One region of the Streptomyces sp. NPDC086554 genome, then DNA from elsewhere that is predicted to be linked to it. Evidence: riboswitches for the same ligand, from Rfam matches in the RefSeq annotation. Region 1 holds a riboswitch; each other region holds the start of a gene.

The links. A riboswitch is a leader RNA that binds a small molecule or an ion and turns the genes downstream of it on or off. The one in region 1 is predicted to bind cyclic di-AMP.
Region 2: linked by a shared signal. The riboswitch ahead of AB0O76_RS39500 (C40 family peptidase) and the one ahead of AB0O76_RS33620 (M23 family metallopeptidase) in region 1 are both predicted to bind cyclic di-AMP.
Region 3: linked by a shared signal. The riboswitch ahead of AB0O76_RS09575 (C40 family peptidase) and the one ahead of AB0O76_RS33620 (M23 family metallopeptidase) in region 1 are both predicted to bind cyclic di-AMP.
Region 4: linked by a shared signal. The riboswitch ahead of AB0O76_RS29550 (M23 family metallopeptidase) and the one ahead of AB0O76_RS33620 (M23 family metallopeptidase) in region 1 are both predicted to bind cyclic di-AMP.

Annotation. Positions count from the first base shown of each region.
Region 1 covers NZ_JBFBJK010000025.1:2,586-5,785, reverse strand. Annotated here, with positions in the region: gene AB0O76_RS33625 (pitrilysin family protein) at 1-1,110, shown strand, start outside; cyclic di-AMP (ydaO/yuaA leader) riboswitch at 1,327-1,489, shown strand; gene AB0O76_RS33620 (M23 family metallopeptidase) at 1,502-2,302, shown strand; gene AB0O76_RS33615 (GntR family transcriptional regulator) at 2,523-3,200, shown strand, end outside.
Region 2 covers NZ_JBFBJK010000037.1:24,372-27,571, forward strand. Annotated here, with positions in the region: gene AB0O76_RS39490 (LysE family transporter) at 1-344, shown strand, start outside; gene AB0O76_RS39495 (DUF6328 family protein) at 322-855, opposite strand; gene AB0O76_RS39500 (C40 family peptidase) at 952-1,425, opposite strand; cyclic di-AMP (ydaO/yuaA leader) riboswitch at 1,429-1,595, opposite strand; gene AB0O76_RS39505 (hypothetical protein) at 1,960-2,268, opposite strand; gene AB0O76_RS39510 (ATP-dependent Clp protease proteolytic subunit) at 2,276-2,932, opposite strand; gene AB0O76_RS39515 (DinB family protein) at 3,073-3,200, shown strand, end outside.
Region 3 covers NZ_JBFBJK010000005.1:35,197-38,396, reverse strand. Annotated here, with positions in the region: gene AB0O76_RS09580 (hypothetical protein) at 1-254, shown strand, start outside; gene AB0O76_RS09575 (C40 family peptidase) at 337-1,548, opposite strand; cyclic di-AMP (ydaO/yuaA leader) riboswitch at 1,556-1,712, opposite strand; gene pcrA (DNA helicase PcrA) at 1,956-3,200, shown strand, end outside.
Region 4 covers NZ_JBFBJK010000020.1:20,047-23,246, reverse strand. Annotated here, with positions in the region: gene AB0O76_RS29555 (PP2C family protein-serine/threonine phosphatase) at 1-716, shown strand, start outside; cyclic di-AMP (ydaO/yuaA leader) riboswitch at 938-1,084, shown strand; gene AB0O76_RS29550 (M23 family metallopeptidase) at 1,096-2,181, shown strand; gene AB0O76_RS29545 (aldo/keto reductase) at 2,322-3,200, shown strand, end outside.

The DNA of each region.
Region 1 (3,200 bases):
GACCGCTGCGGCGCCACGTTGGACGCGCACGCCGACCACCCCGGTGTGCGGGTGTCCCTCGAAGTCCCGGTCTCCCGGCTCCCGAAGGCGCTCGGCCTGCTCGCCGACGCCCTGCGGGCACCCGCCTTCGCGGACAGCGAGGTCGAGCGCCTCGTGAGCAACCGCCTGGACGAGATCCCGCACGAGACCGCCAACCCGGCGCGCCGCGCCGCCAAGGAGCTCTCCAAGCAGCTCTTCCCGGCGACCTCGCGGATGTCGCGGCCCCGCCAGGGCACCGAGGAGACGGTCACGGCCATCGACTCGGCGGCCGTGCGTGCCTTCTACGAGAAGCACGTCCGTCCCGCCACGGCCACCGTCGTCGTCGTGGGCGACCTGACCGGCACCGACCTGGACGCCGTCCTCGCCGACACCCTCGGCGCCTGGACGGGCGGCACGGCCGAGCCGCGTCCGGTGCCTCCGGTGACCGCCGACGACACCGGCCGCGTCGTCATCGTGGACCGCCCCGGAGCCGTCCAGACGCAGCTCCTGATCGGCCGCATCGGCGCGGACCGGCACGACCGCGTCTGGCCCGCCCAGGTGCTCGGCACGTACTGCCTGGGCGGCACCCTCACCTCGCGCCTCGACCGCGTCCTGCGCGAGGAGAAGGGATACACCTACGGCGTACGGGCGTTCGCCCAGGTGTTGCGCTCCGCGCCGGACGGCACGGGCGCCGCGATGCTCGCCATCAGCGGTTCCGTGGACACCGAGTCGACGGGCCCGGCCCTGGACGACCTGTGGAAGGTGCTGCGAACCCTGGCCGCCGAAGGCCTCACGGACGCCGAGCGCGATGTCGCCGTGCAGAACCTGGTGGGGGTGGCCCCGCTCAAGTTCGAGATGGCGGCGTCCGTCGCGGCGACCCTCGCCGACCAGGTCGAGCAGCACCTGCCGGACGACTTCCAGGCGCAGCTGTACCGGCAGTTGGCCGCGACCGGCACGGTGGAGGCCACCGCCGCCGTCGTGAACGCCTTCCCGGGCGACCGGCTCGTGACGATCCTCGTCGGTGACGCGGCGCAGATCGAGGAGCCCGTCAAGGCCCTCGGCATCGGTGAAGTGAGTGTGGTCACGGGCTGAATGACGGTCACGGGCTGAGTGACAGTCAGGACATATCAGGACCCCAGTGGCGAGAATTGGCCACTGGGGTCCTCATATGTCCGAATTGGTATGGAGGTTACGTGTCTGACCTGTGGCGTGCGCTACAAAACCTCTGATCCGTTTGGCGATGGAAAGACGCCCCGCTTAGCGTCTGGTCCGGCTGTTCGTCATGCAGTACGCCGCATCCGTGGCACCGGACAGTCATCGCCGAGTCCCCGTACGGCGCGAGCCAGGGGAGCCGGGGACCCACATGTCCCCTGGGGTGAATCGGGCACCTTGCCGCGAGGCGAGGAACCCGTAGGAGACCTTCCTGCTCCGAACCCGTCAGCTAACCCGGTAGGCGAGAAGGAAGGAAAGGATCAGCCGCTTCATGGCGTTCACCCGTGCCACCGGGAAGCACCGTCGCCCGAGCCGCCTCACGCGTACCACCGCGAATGTGGCGGGCGTTGCCGCCCTCACCACCACCGGTGTCATCGGAGGCCTTGCCGCTCCGGCGCTCGCCGCCGACGAGGCCGCGGTCGAGAAGACGGGCCTCACTCAGGCGATCTCCGTCGGCGACTCGCTCGCCGCCAGCATCGACGCGCAGGCCGCCGCCCAGCAGCAGGCCGCCGACGCCGCCGCTGCCGCCAAGAAGGCCGAAGAGGCCGCCAAGAAGAGGGCCGCCGAGGCGAAGCGCAAGGCCGAGGCCGAGGCGAAGGCGAAGGCCAAGAAGGAGCGCGAGGCCAAGGAGCGCGCCGCCCGCGAGGCCGAGCGCAAGCGCCTCAACAGCTACGTCTCCCCGATCACCGGCTCGTACATCTCCACGGGCTACCAGACCGGCGGCGCCATGTGGTCCTCCGGCAGCCACTCCGGTGTCGACTTCCACGCCGCATCCGGCACCACGGTCCACGCGGTCGGCTCCGGCACCGTCGTCGAGGCCGGCTGGGGCGGTGCCTACGGCAACAACGTGGTCATCCAGATGAACGACGGCACGTACACCCAGTACGGCCACCTGTCGTCCCTCAGTGTCACCGTCGGCCAGGCGGTCACCCCGGGCCAGCAGATAGGCCTCTCTGGCTCCACCGGCAACTCGACCGGCCCGCACCTCCACTTCGAGGCCCGCACCGGGCCGGACTACGGCTCGGACATCGACCCGGTCGCCTACCTCCGGTCGCACGGCGTCAACGTCTGATCCGAATCACCAGGAGCTCACCGAAAGCTCATCGAAAGCCCCGGCTCATCGAGAGCCGGGGCTTTCGTCGTTCCGGGCTCGCCTTTGATCGACGCCCCCCTTGGCCAAAAAATATCCATGGATTCCGACCCGCCGTCGGAAATTCAGATGCTCTGCAATAGAGTCACTGAATGAGCGTCAATCGACCGCGTTTCGCGGGGATTAAGGCGGAGGTCAGGTCATGCGCATTCCTGCGCACTCGGTATGCACGGCCATCCGGGACGACATCGTCTCCGGTGTCTACGAACGGGGTGGCCGGCTCACCGAGGAACTGCTCGCGCGCCGCTACGGAGTCTCCCGCGTCCCGGTGCGCGAGGCGCTGCGCACCCTGGAGGCCGAGGGATTCGTCGTCACGCGCAGGCACGCGGGCGCGTGCGTCGCGGAGCCGACCGAGCAGGAGGCGGCCGACCTCCTGGAGATCCGTATGCTCCTCGAGCCACTGGCCGCGGCCCGTGCCGCGCAGCGCCGCACCGAGGCCCATCTGAAGGTCCTGCGCGGCCTCGTCAGGCTCGGCCAGGAGCGTTCACGGCGCGGTCAGGGCGAGGATCTGCGCTCGCTGGGCGGCTGGTTCCACGAGACGCTCGCCCAGTCGTCCGGCAGCCCGGGCCTCACCGCGCTGCTCACCCAGCTCCGGCACAAGATCGCCTGGATGTACGTCGTCGAGACGCCGGCCGTCCCCGCGGAGTCCTGGGCGGAGCACGCCGCGATCGTCGACGCGGTGGCGCGCGGCGACGCGGAGCGGGCCCGTGCGCTCACCGCGCAGCACACGGAGCGGGCGACGGCCGCGCACCGGCTGCGGTTTCCGCCGCGGGGCGAGAGGGAGCGGGAACGTGATCGCGTGAGGGGTTCGCAACATGTC
Region 2 (3,200 bases), on a different contig from region 1:
CGCAGCGGAGTGCCGGTGCGCAGGGGGATGAGCCGCAGGAGTCGGGCGGCAGCCTGCGACAGGGCTTCCTCACCAATGCCCTCAACCCCAAGGCGCCCATCACGTTCCTCAGCGTGCTGCCCCAGTTCGTGCCCGCGGGCAGCCCCGCGATGCCCAGGACGCTGCTGCTCGCGTCCATCATCGTCGCGCTCGCCCTCGTATGGTTCCCGGTCGTCGCGCTCCTGGTGGACCGGCTCGGTCGCCGGCTGCGCCGACCGCGCACCGCCCGGGCGATCGAGGGTGTCACCGGCGGCGCGTTGAGCGTCCTCGGCCTGGTGCTGCTCATCGAGGCGGCTCTCGCGTGACGTCCTGCCGTGCGGCCGCGCGGCGCGCCAGGCGGGGGAGCAGGCGGGGGAGCACGCCCCACAGGCCCACGCACACAACGAGCGTGCCCGCGCTCGCGATGATCCCGCCGGTGCGGCCGACCGCCACGTCCACGACCAGGAGCACGGACCCGGCGAGGGCGAACATCAGGACCGCCATGCCGGCCCTGGCGAGATGCGAAGAGACCCGCACGATCAGCGGCTTGGAGTGCTGCTGGAACAGCGCCCGGTGCACCGCGGCCGGCGCCGTGAACAAGGCCGCCGCAAGGACGGCGAGCAGCAGCGTGGTGACGTAGGTGGCGCGCTGCATGTCGTCCAGGGACGGGAAGCGCGGCGTGAAGGCGAGGGTCAGCAGGAACGCGAAGAGGATCTGCACGCCGGTCTGCGTGACCCTCAACTCCTGGAGAATCTCCGAGAAGTTGCGGTCCGCACGCTCGAAGGGCGTCTCGTTACGGTTGTCGTGAGCGGCGTGGGAGCCACTGTCGTCGGCCATGCCGCACGAGTATCCGGGTCGGCGCGCCCCACGCGTGGCGGACGCGCCGGGCGACGACGCCGGCCGAGTGGCCGGCCGCCGCCGCCCGGCGGCAGGTCAGCGCACCCTGCCGTACGACACGCTCTTGGTCCAGATCTTCTCGAGCCGCACCACGGTGTTCGACTTCGGGGCGTGCCAGATCCGGCCCTTACCCGCGTAGATGCCGACGTGGTAGACGTTCCGGCCGGAGTGGAAGAAGACCAGGTCACCGCGGGAGCGGTTGGACGCGGAGATGTGCCGGGTCTTGTTGTACTGCTGTGCGGCGGTGCGTGGGAGCTTCTTGCCGGCGCGCTTGAACGAGTAGAGCGTCAGGCCCGAGCAGTCGAACCGGTTGGGCCCCGTGGCTCCGTAGCGGTAGGGCGAGCCCTTCTTGGACGCTGCGATCTTCAGGGCCTTCGTTCCGTGTGTCGCGGCCTGGGCCTCCGTCGTGAGCCCTGGGGCCACGAGGGTGCCGCCGACGACGGCGAGCGTGAGAGCCGATGCGCAACCGGCCCTGGTGAGCAGCGACGGAACATGATTCAGCGCGGTCATGCGCAACCCTTCGTCAGCCGCCTGTGAAGGATGACCTGTCGGATTCGGGCTGACAAAGTTGCCCGGCCGCGGTGTGCGGCTTCACCCCAAGGGCCGTTGTCCGGACCGTCCGGACCGACCCGTCGTGCCTGGGTCCTCCACTCCTGCCGGTGCACCGATGTCGACCGGGCATCCGGGCGGCGGCAGGACTCGGCGTCCGCCCGGACCGCCCCGCCGCTGTGGCGGGGGCTTGTCGTCGGAAGGGATCTTGACCCGTCAACGGCCCGAAAACCGAGCCGAAACGGCGTTTTGTGAGGCTCCTCACGGCTGAACCGTTCAGGTGGACAACGCCGGATAAGGGCACCCTTCGAAGGGCTCGACGATCGCTCTACCAGCACCGGAAGGAGACATTCCGGCCGTCGCGTACACCGCTGACGCAACTGTGACCGACCCCGTTGACGACGACCTGCTACGCCGAACGGGGTAGCCCGTCTGGTCCGTTTGAGACCGGCCCCGGACGCTGCGGACCTGCCGGGCAGCCGACTTGAGGGGGAATCAGGGCGCCGAAGGGGGCGGCACGGTGACCCGGCAGGACCGCCGCTCCCCGTCGAGTACGCGCAGCGCCCGGGCCAACGTCGGTGCGTGCACGGCACTCTCGCCCCGCTGGTGCATCAGCGTCAGCGCGTCCCGCAGCGCGGTGGCGCTGGCGACCAGGGCCTGGGCGGCGCGCAGACCGCCGTACGTGTCGGACGCGCGGGCGGGGTTGATCCGGCCCAGCAGATCGACCACTTCGAGGTACCGGTCGATCAACTCGCCCTCGGCGCGGGTCAGTGCGGGCAGCGGAGGCAGTTCGGGTGGCAGCATCACCGGCTCACCTCGCGTCCGGGGCGCGGAGCGAATCCTTGCTGCCGAGGAGCGAGTCCTTGCGGCTGGGGATGATCCGGTCCACCAGGCCGTACGCGAGCGCATCGGGCGCGCTGAGGATCTTGTCCCGCTCGATGTCCGCCGCGATGCGCTCCGGGCTCTGTCCCGTGTGCCGTACGAGGAGTTCCTCCAGGAGCGCACGGGTGCGCTGGAGCTCGGCCGCCTGGATCGCGAGGTCCGAGGTCTGCCCCTGGATCGGCTCGGTGATCGAGGGCTGATGGATCAACACCCGGGCGCCGGGCAGCGCGTGGCGCTTTCCGGGGGTGCCGGCGGCGAGCAGGACCGCGGCCGCCGACGCGGCCTGACCCAGGCAGGTCGTCTCCACGTCGCAGGTGACGAAGCGGATCGTGTCGTAGATCGCCGTCATCGCGCTGAACGAGCCGCCGGGGGAGTTGATGTAGAGCGAGATGTCGCGGTCCGGCGCCAGGTATTCGAGGTGCATGAACTGCGCCATCACATCGTTGGCCGAGGTGTCGTCGATCGGGGTGCCCAAGAAGACGATGCGCTCCTCGAGCAGCTTCGAGTACGGATCGAGAGTCCGCTTTCCCGAGCTGGTGCGCTCGGTGAACTCGGGCAGGACGTAGCGGGCGGACGGTCGGTTCATGGCACGTCACTCCTCTTCCCGGGGCCGGCCGCACCGGCCCGTGGCTTCCTGTAGAAAATGTACAGGACGTACGTAATAAGGGTCGGCGACGGTGAGTGAAAGCGGTGGACAAAGATCACGTGAGCGGCAGACTGGCGCGCATGACCTCAACGGATCCCAAGGCCGACCTCGGCCATTACCTGCAGACCGCCCGCGACGCCCTGCTGTGGAAGCTCGAAGGGCTCTGCGAGTACGACATCCGCCGCCCGCTGACCCCGACAGGCACCAA
Region 3 (3,200 bases), on a different contig from region 1:
CGGCCCGGTTCAACCCCGCGATGCTGCACGGCGCGCTGACCATGCTGGTCACCGGAGTGATCCTGGTGGGCCTCAACCAGGCGGACGACAACCCGGTCAACAACCTCAAGATCGGCATCAAGATGGCCGTGCTGATCGTGATCCTCGCGCTGGTCTATGTGAAGCGGGACGAGGAGAAGGTCGACAAGGGCATGTTCGGCGCGGTGGGGCTGCTGACCACGGCGAACATCTTCATCGCGGTGCTGTGGACCTGACCAGGACCGCAGGAAAACGGCCCTCCACGCGCGTGTGGAGGGCCGTTTTCCTTTGCGTGTGACGGTTACGCGTGCGTGACGGTTACGCGGGGCGCACCACGCTGTGGATCGGCATGTAGTAGATCGACTCGACGCGGACGTTCGTGCCCGGCTTCGGGGCGTGGATCATCTTGCCGTCGCCGATGTAGATCCCGACGTGGCTGATGTCGTCGTAGAAGAACACCAGGTCACCCGGCTTGGCGTCGGCCGTCTTCACCGTCGTGCCGACCTTCACCTGGTCCCACGTGGTGCGCGGCAGGGAGATGCCCGCGGCCTTCCACGCGTCCTGGGTGAGCCCGGAGCAGTCGTAGGAGTCGGGGCCCGTGGCACCCCACACGTACGGCTTGCCGATCTGCGCCTCCGCGAAGGCGATGACCTTCGCGGCCTTCGTCGCGTAGCCGCTGTCGGTGTCCCCGGAACCGGTGCCGGTACCAGTGTCGGAACCGGTGTCCGGGGTCTCCGTGTTCTCGTCGGTCCCGTCGTTCTGCTGCTCTTCCTCGCGCTCCTTGGCGGCCGCCTCTTCCGCCGCCTTGCGCTTGGCCTCCGCCTCGGCCTCCTGCTTGCGGGCCAGCTCCGCCGCCTTGCGCTTGGCCTCTTCTTCCTTCTTCTTCTCGATCGCCGCGAGCCGCGCCTTCTCCTCGGCGGTCAGCTCCGAGAGCAGCGTCCGCGCCTTGGTCAGCTTCTCCTGGACGGCCTGCTTGCTCGTCTTCAGGTCGTCCCGCGAGTCGCTCAGCGTCTCCAGGGACTTCGCGGCCTTCGTGCGCTGCTTGGTCGCCGACGCCTGCTGCGTCTGGTAGTCGTCGACGGCCTTCTTCTGGCGCGCGGTCAGCCGGTCCGAGAGGTGGTTCTGGTCGAAGTACCCCTGCGGGTCATCGGCGAGCATCATCGTGGCGGTCTCGGAGACGGCGCCGGTGCGGTACTGGGCCGCGGCGAACGAGCCGAGCTCCTGGCGGGCCTCGTTCAGCTTGTCCGCGCGCTTGGCCACATCGTCCAGAAGAGTGTCGACCTTCTTGCGCTGCTTCTCGGTGCGCTCCTTGGCCGAGTTGTACTTCTGAGTGGCGACGCCCGCCTGCTGGTAGAGGTCGTCGACCTTCTTCTGGACCTCTTCGAGGCTGGGCTTCTGCGGCGCGGAGGGTGCCGCTTGGGCGCTCTGCGACAAGAGGGCCACGGAGGTGAGGGCCGCCGTCGTGATGCCGATGGCGGGAGTGGTGCGTATTCCGGCAATGCGGGTCCGCGGCTTGCGGTGCGACGCCAAGGGAGGCGACTCCTTCCGTAGACCGCCTACCGGGTTAGCTGTCGGGTTCGGGCGGATGATCCGGAAGGTTGCCCTACAGTCCCGTACTTCGTACGGGACCGATTCACCCCAAGGTCTTGGTGGGTCCCCGGCTCCGAGGAGATCGGACTCGGCGGAGGCCACCCGTTCCCGGCGGGGTTCGCCGGTGGAAGTACGAGCAGCCCGCGGAGCACGCTAGCCAACTCGTGTGCTCCGTGTGAAGGTTGATGTTCGATATGCCCGATACATTTTCGTGACTTTACGAAGCTCTTGACGCGGGCACGCCGTGCCGTAGCGGAGCGTCACCGTCCGCGGGCGGGGCGTAGGCGAGTGGAGGTGGCCGGAACCCGGGGCGGGTTGTCAGTGGGGCCGCCTAGACTCGGGAGGCGATGAGCAGCCTCTTTGATGACAGCTTCCTGGCGGACCTCAAGGCCTCGCGGCCCTCGGAGGAAGAGCACCCGCCGCCGCCCGAGGACAGCGCGCCGGAACCCGTTCCGGACGACCTGTTCGACGGGAAGTTCGACGCGCCCACGCCCCGGGACGCGCACTACCGCGGCGGCGCCCCCCGCCCGGTGATCGACCCGGCGGCGCTGCTCGACGGTCTCAACGAGAACCAGCGCGCGGCCGTCGTGCACGCGGACTCCCCGCTGCTCATCGTCGCCGGCGCCGGCTCCGGCAAGACCCGCGTCCTCACGCACCGCATCGCGTATCTCCTCGCCGAGCGGCATGTGCACCCGGGACAGATCCTGGCGATCACGTTCACGAACAAGGCCGCGGGCGAGATGAAGGAGCGCGTCGAGCAGCTCGTCGGGCCGCGGGCGAACGCGATGTGGGTGTCGACCTTCCACAGCGCCTGCGTCCGCATCCTGCGCCGCGAGTCGAAGAAGCTGGGCTTCACCTCCTCCTTCTCGATCTACGACGCCGCCGACTCCAAGCGGCTCATGGCGCTGGTCTGCCGCGACCTGGACATCGACCCGAAGAAGTTCCCGCCGAAGTCCTTCAGCGCCAAGATCTCGAACCTGAAGAACGAGCTGATCGACGAGGAGACCTTCGCAGGACAGGCCGCCGACGGCTTCGAGAAGACCCTCGCCCAGGCCTACGCGATGTACCAGTCGCGGCTTCGCGAGGCGAACGCACTCGACTTCGACGACCTGATCATGACGACAGTCCACATGTTCCGCGCGTTCCCGGACGTGGCCGAGCACTACAGGCGCCGCTTCCGGCACGTGATGGTCGACGAGTACCAGGACACCAACCACGCCCAGTACGCCCTCGTGCGAGAGCTGGTCGGCCCCTCCGGAGGCGAGGGGGACGATCCCGCCGAGCTCTGTGTCGTGGGTGACGCGGACCAGTCGATCTACGCCTTCCGCGGCGCCACGATCCGCAACATCCTCCAGTTCGAGGAGGACTACCCGAACGCGACGACGATCCTCCTGGAGCAGAACTACCGCTCCACGCAGACGATCCTGACCGCCGCCAACGCGGTCATCGAGCGCAACGAGAGCCGTCGCCCCAAGAATCTGTGGACCAACGCGGGCGCGGGCGCGCGCATCACCGGCTATGTCGCCGACACCGAGCACGACGAGGCGCAGTTCGTCGCCGACGAGATCGACCGCCTCACCGACGCGGGCGAC
Region 4 (3,200 bases), on a different contig from region 1:
AAGCCGACGCGTTCATCGGCGGGGATCTGTACGCCGTGCAGGACACCCCGCACGGCGTACGCGTCATCGTCGGCGACGTACGCGGCAAGGGGATGGGCGCGGTGGCGGCCGTCGCCGTCGTCATCGGGGCGTTCCGGGAGGCGGCCGAGCAGGAGGCCACCCTGGAGGCGGTGGCGCAGCGCCTTGAGCGGGCGCTCGCGCGGGAGGGCATGCGGCGCGAGGGGCTCGACGCCTTCGAGGGGTTCACCACCGCTGTCCTCGCGGAGATCCCGCGCGGCGACGGAGTCATCCGCATCCTCAACCGCGGGCATCCCGAGCCGCTGCTCCTGCGCGGCGACGGACGGCTGTGCGTGCTGTCCGCGAGCGAGCCCGCGCTGCCGCTCGGGATGGGCGACCTGGGGGTCTGGCCGGACCGCGCCGACGAGGCGGAGTTCCCGCCGGGGGCGATGCTGCTGCTCTACACCGACGGGCTCTCGGAGGCGCGGGACATCCGCGGCGAGTTCTACAACCCGGCGGCCCGGCTCGGCGGCCGGATCTTTCCCGGACCCCACGGCCCTGACACGCTGCTCGCGACGCTGGCCGAAGAGGTGCGCCGGCACACCGGCGGGGGAGGGACGGACGACATGGCGCTGCTCGCGGTGCGGCGGCCGGACACCGGCGATGCCCCGTCCGATGCCTCCCCCGATACCCCGTCCGATGTCACGGGCCGTGACTGAATCGCACCACTCCGCATAGCAACTGACGCACTGTCAAGGCGGTGTGAAGGTCCGGTGTGTGAAGAAGTGCGGTCAACTCGCCCCGTTCCCGCCCTTGGTGTCCCGTTAAGTACAGGCCAACGGCGTTAACGATCAGTCGGAACGGCTTGGAATACGGCCCTGCCGTCTATTAACGTTCGATAACGCAGCGCGGTCGTCCCAGCCGTCACTCGAGTCGGCTCCGTGCGCACGCGCCTAATCCCGAAAGGGAGCCGGGGAACCACCAATTGGGGTGAATCGGGCATCTGTGCATCCGTGCCAGATGTTCGTAGGAGACCTTCCTGCTCCGAACCCGTCAGCTAACCCGGTAGGCGAGAAGGAAGGAAAGGAGCGCGCCCCAGTGGCGTCCAACCGGCCTGCCCCCCAAGCCGTTTACGCACCGAATGACGACGACTTCGGTGCTCATGACGATGAGACTTGGGAGGAGTGGAATCCCACCGAGGAGTCCATCCGTCCCGTTCGCGGCAGGCACCGCGTCCACAAGAAGGGCGGCGGCGGGCTCGCCCGCAGCTCCACCGTCCTCGGCGTGGGCGTCATCGCCGCCGTCGGCGCGGGCGGCATCGCCACCGCGCAGGGCGGCAAGCCCCCGGTCTCCATCGAGATGCCGGACATCTCGGCCGTCACGGACTCGCTGCCGGAGGCCAAGTCGCTTCCCGGCGTGGGGTCCCTGATATCCGGCTCCGACGAATCAGACGACTCCTCCGACGCAGGCGTGACGACCGCCGCCGCGCCGCTCACCGCCGCCGGTGTCAGCACCGCCGATGCCGAGCAGGGAACCACCGACGCCGGTGAGGCACTGCGGGCCCGCATCATGCAGCAGGCCGAGAACCAGCAGGACCAGGCGGACGACGCGGTCCAGAAGGCGGCGGAAGAAGCCGCCGTCAAGAAGGCCGCGGAGCAGGCCGCCGCCGAGCAGTCCGCGGCCGAGAAGAAGATCGCCGCCGAGAAGGCCGCAGCGAAGAAGAAGGCGGAAGAGGAAGCCCGGCGCAAGGCCGAGGCGGAGCGCCTGGCCAAGCTCGCCAAGAGCTACACGCTGCCGCTCAGTTCGTACACGCTCACCAGCACCTTCGGCCAGGCAGGATCGATGTGGTCCTCCGGCTACCACACCGGCCTCGACTTCGCGGCGCCGACGGGTACGCCCCTCAAGGCGATCCACACCGGCACCATCAAGGAGGCCGGCTGGGCGGGGTCGTACGGCTACCGCACCATCCTGGAGCTCGAGGACGGCACCGAGATCTGGTACAACCACCAGTCCTCGATGGGCGTCAGCGTCGGCCAGAAGGTCACCACCGGCGACACCATCGGCCGCGTCGGCGCCACCGGCAATGTGACCGGGCCGCACCTCCACCTCGAGATCCACCCCGGCGGCGACTCCACCGGGGTCGACCCGGCCGCCTGGCTGCGGGACAAGGGCCAGTCGCTCTGAGGCGCCCCCTGTGACTCCGGCGGTCCTGGCGGCAACCCCCCGACGTCAGGGCTGCCGGCTCGGCATGCCCATATCTTGAAACGCGGAACTGACATCCCGTAGTACGGAATGCTGGGCTCCGTAAGGGTGTTGAGCCCCGTATGACTTCTCTACGCAAGCTCGGCCCGTCCGACCTCGAGGTCTTCCCGCTCGCCCTCGGCGGCAACGTCTTCGGCTGGACGGCCGACGAGGCGCAGTCCTTCGCCGTGCTCGACGCCTACACCGCGGCGGGCGGCAACTTCGTCGACACCGCCGACGTCTACTCGGCCTGGGCGCCGGGCAACAAGGGCGGCGAGTCCGAGACCGTCATCGGCAACTGGCTCGCCGCGCGCGGCCGCCGCTCCGACGTCGTGATCGCCACCAAGGTCGGCGCCCACCCCGACTACAAGGGCCTGTCCGCCAACACCATCAAGTCCGGTGCCGAGGAGTCGCTGCGCCGGCTGCGCACCGACTACATCGACCTCTACTACACGCACTTCGACGACCCGACCGTCCCGGTCGAGGAGATCATCACCGCGCTCGACGATCTGGTGACGTCGGGCAAGGTGCGCGCGATCGCCGCCTCCAACCTGACCGCCGAGCGGCTCCAGGAGTCCATCGACTTCTCCGACCGCGAGGGCCTCGCCCGGTACGTGGCGCTGCAGCCGCACTACAACCTCGTCTCCCGTGGCACCTACGAGGGCCCGCTCCAGGAGGTCGCATCGCGCTCCGGCCTGGCGGCGGTGCCGTACTACGCGCTCGCATCCGGCTTCCTCACCGGTAAGTACCGCCCGGGCGCGAAGGTCGACAGTGCGCGGGCCGAGGGCGCGGGCAAGCATCTGGAGACCGAGCGGGGCGTGAAGGTGCTCGCCGCCCTGGACGAGATCGCGGCTGCGCGCGGCGCCGAGCCCGCGACCGTGGCCCTGGCCTGGCTCGCCGCGCAGCCGACGGTGGCCGCGCCGATCGCGTCGGCCCGCACGGTCGAGCAGCTGCCCGCGCTG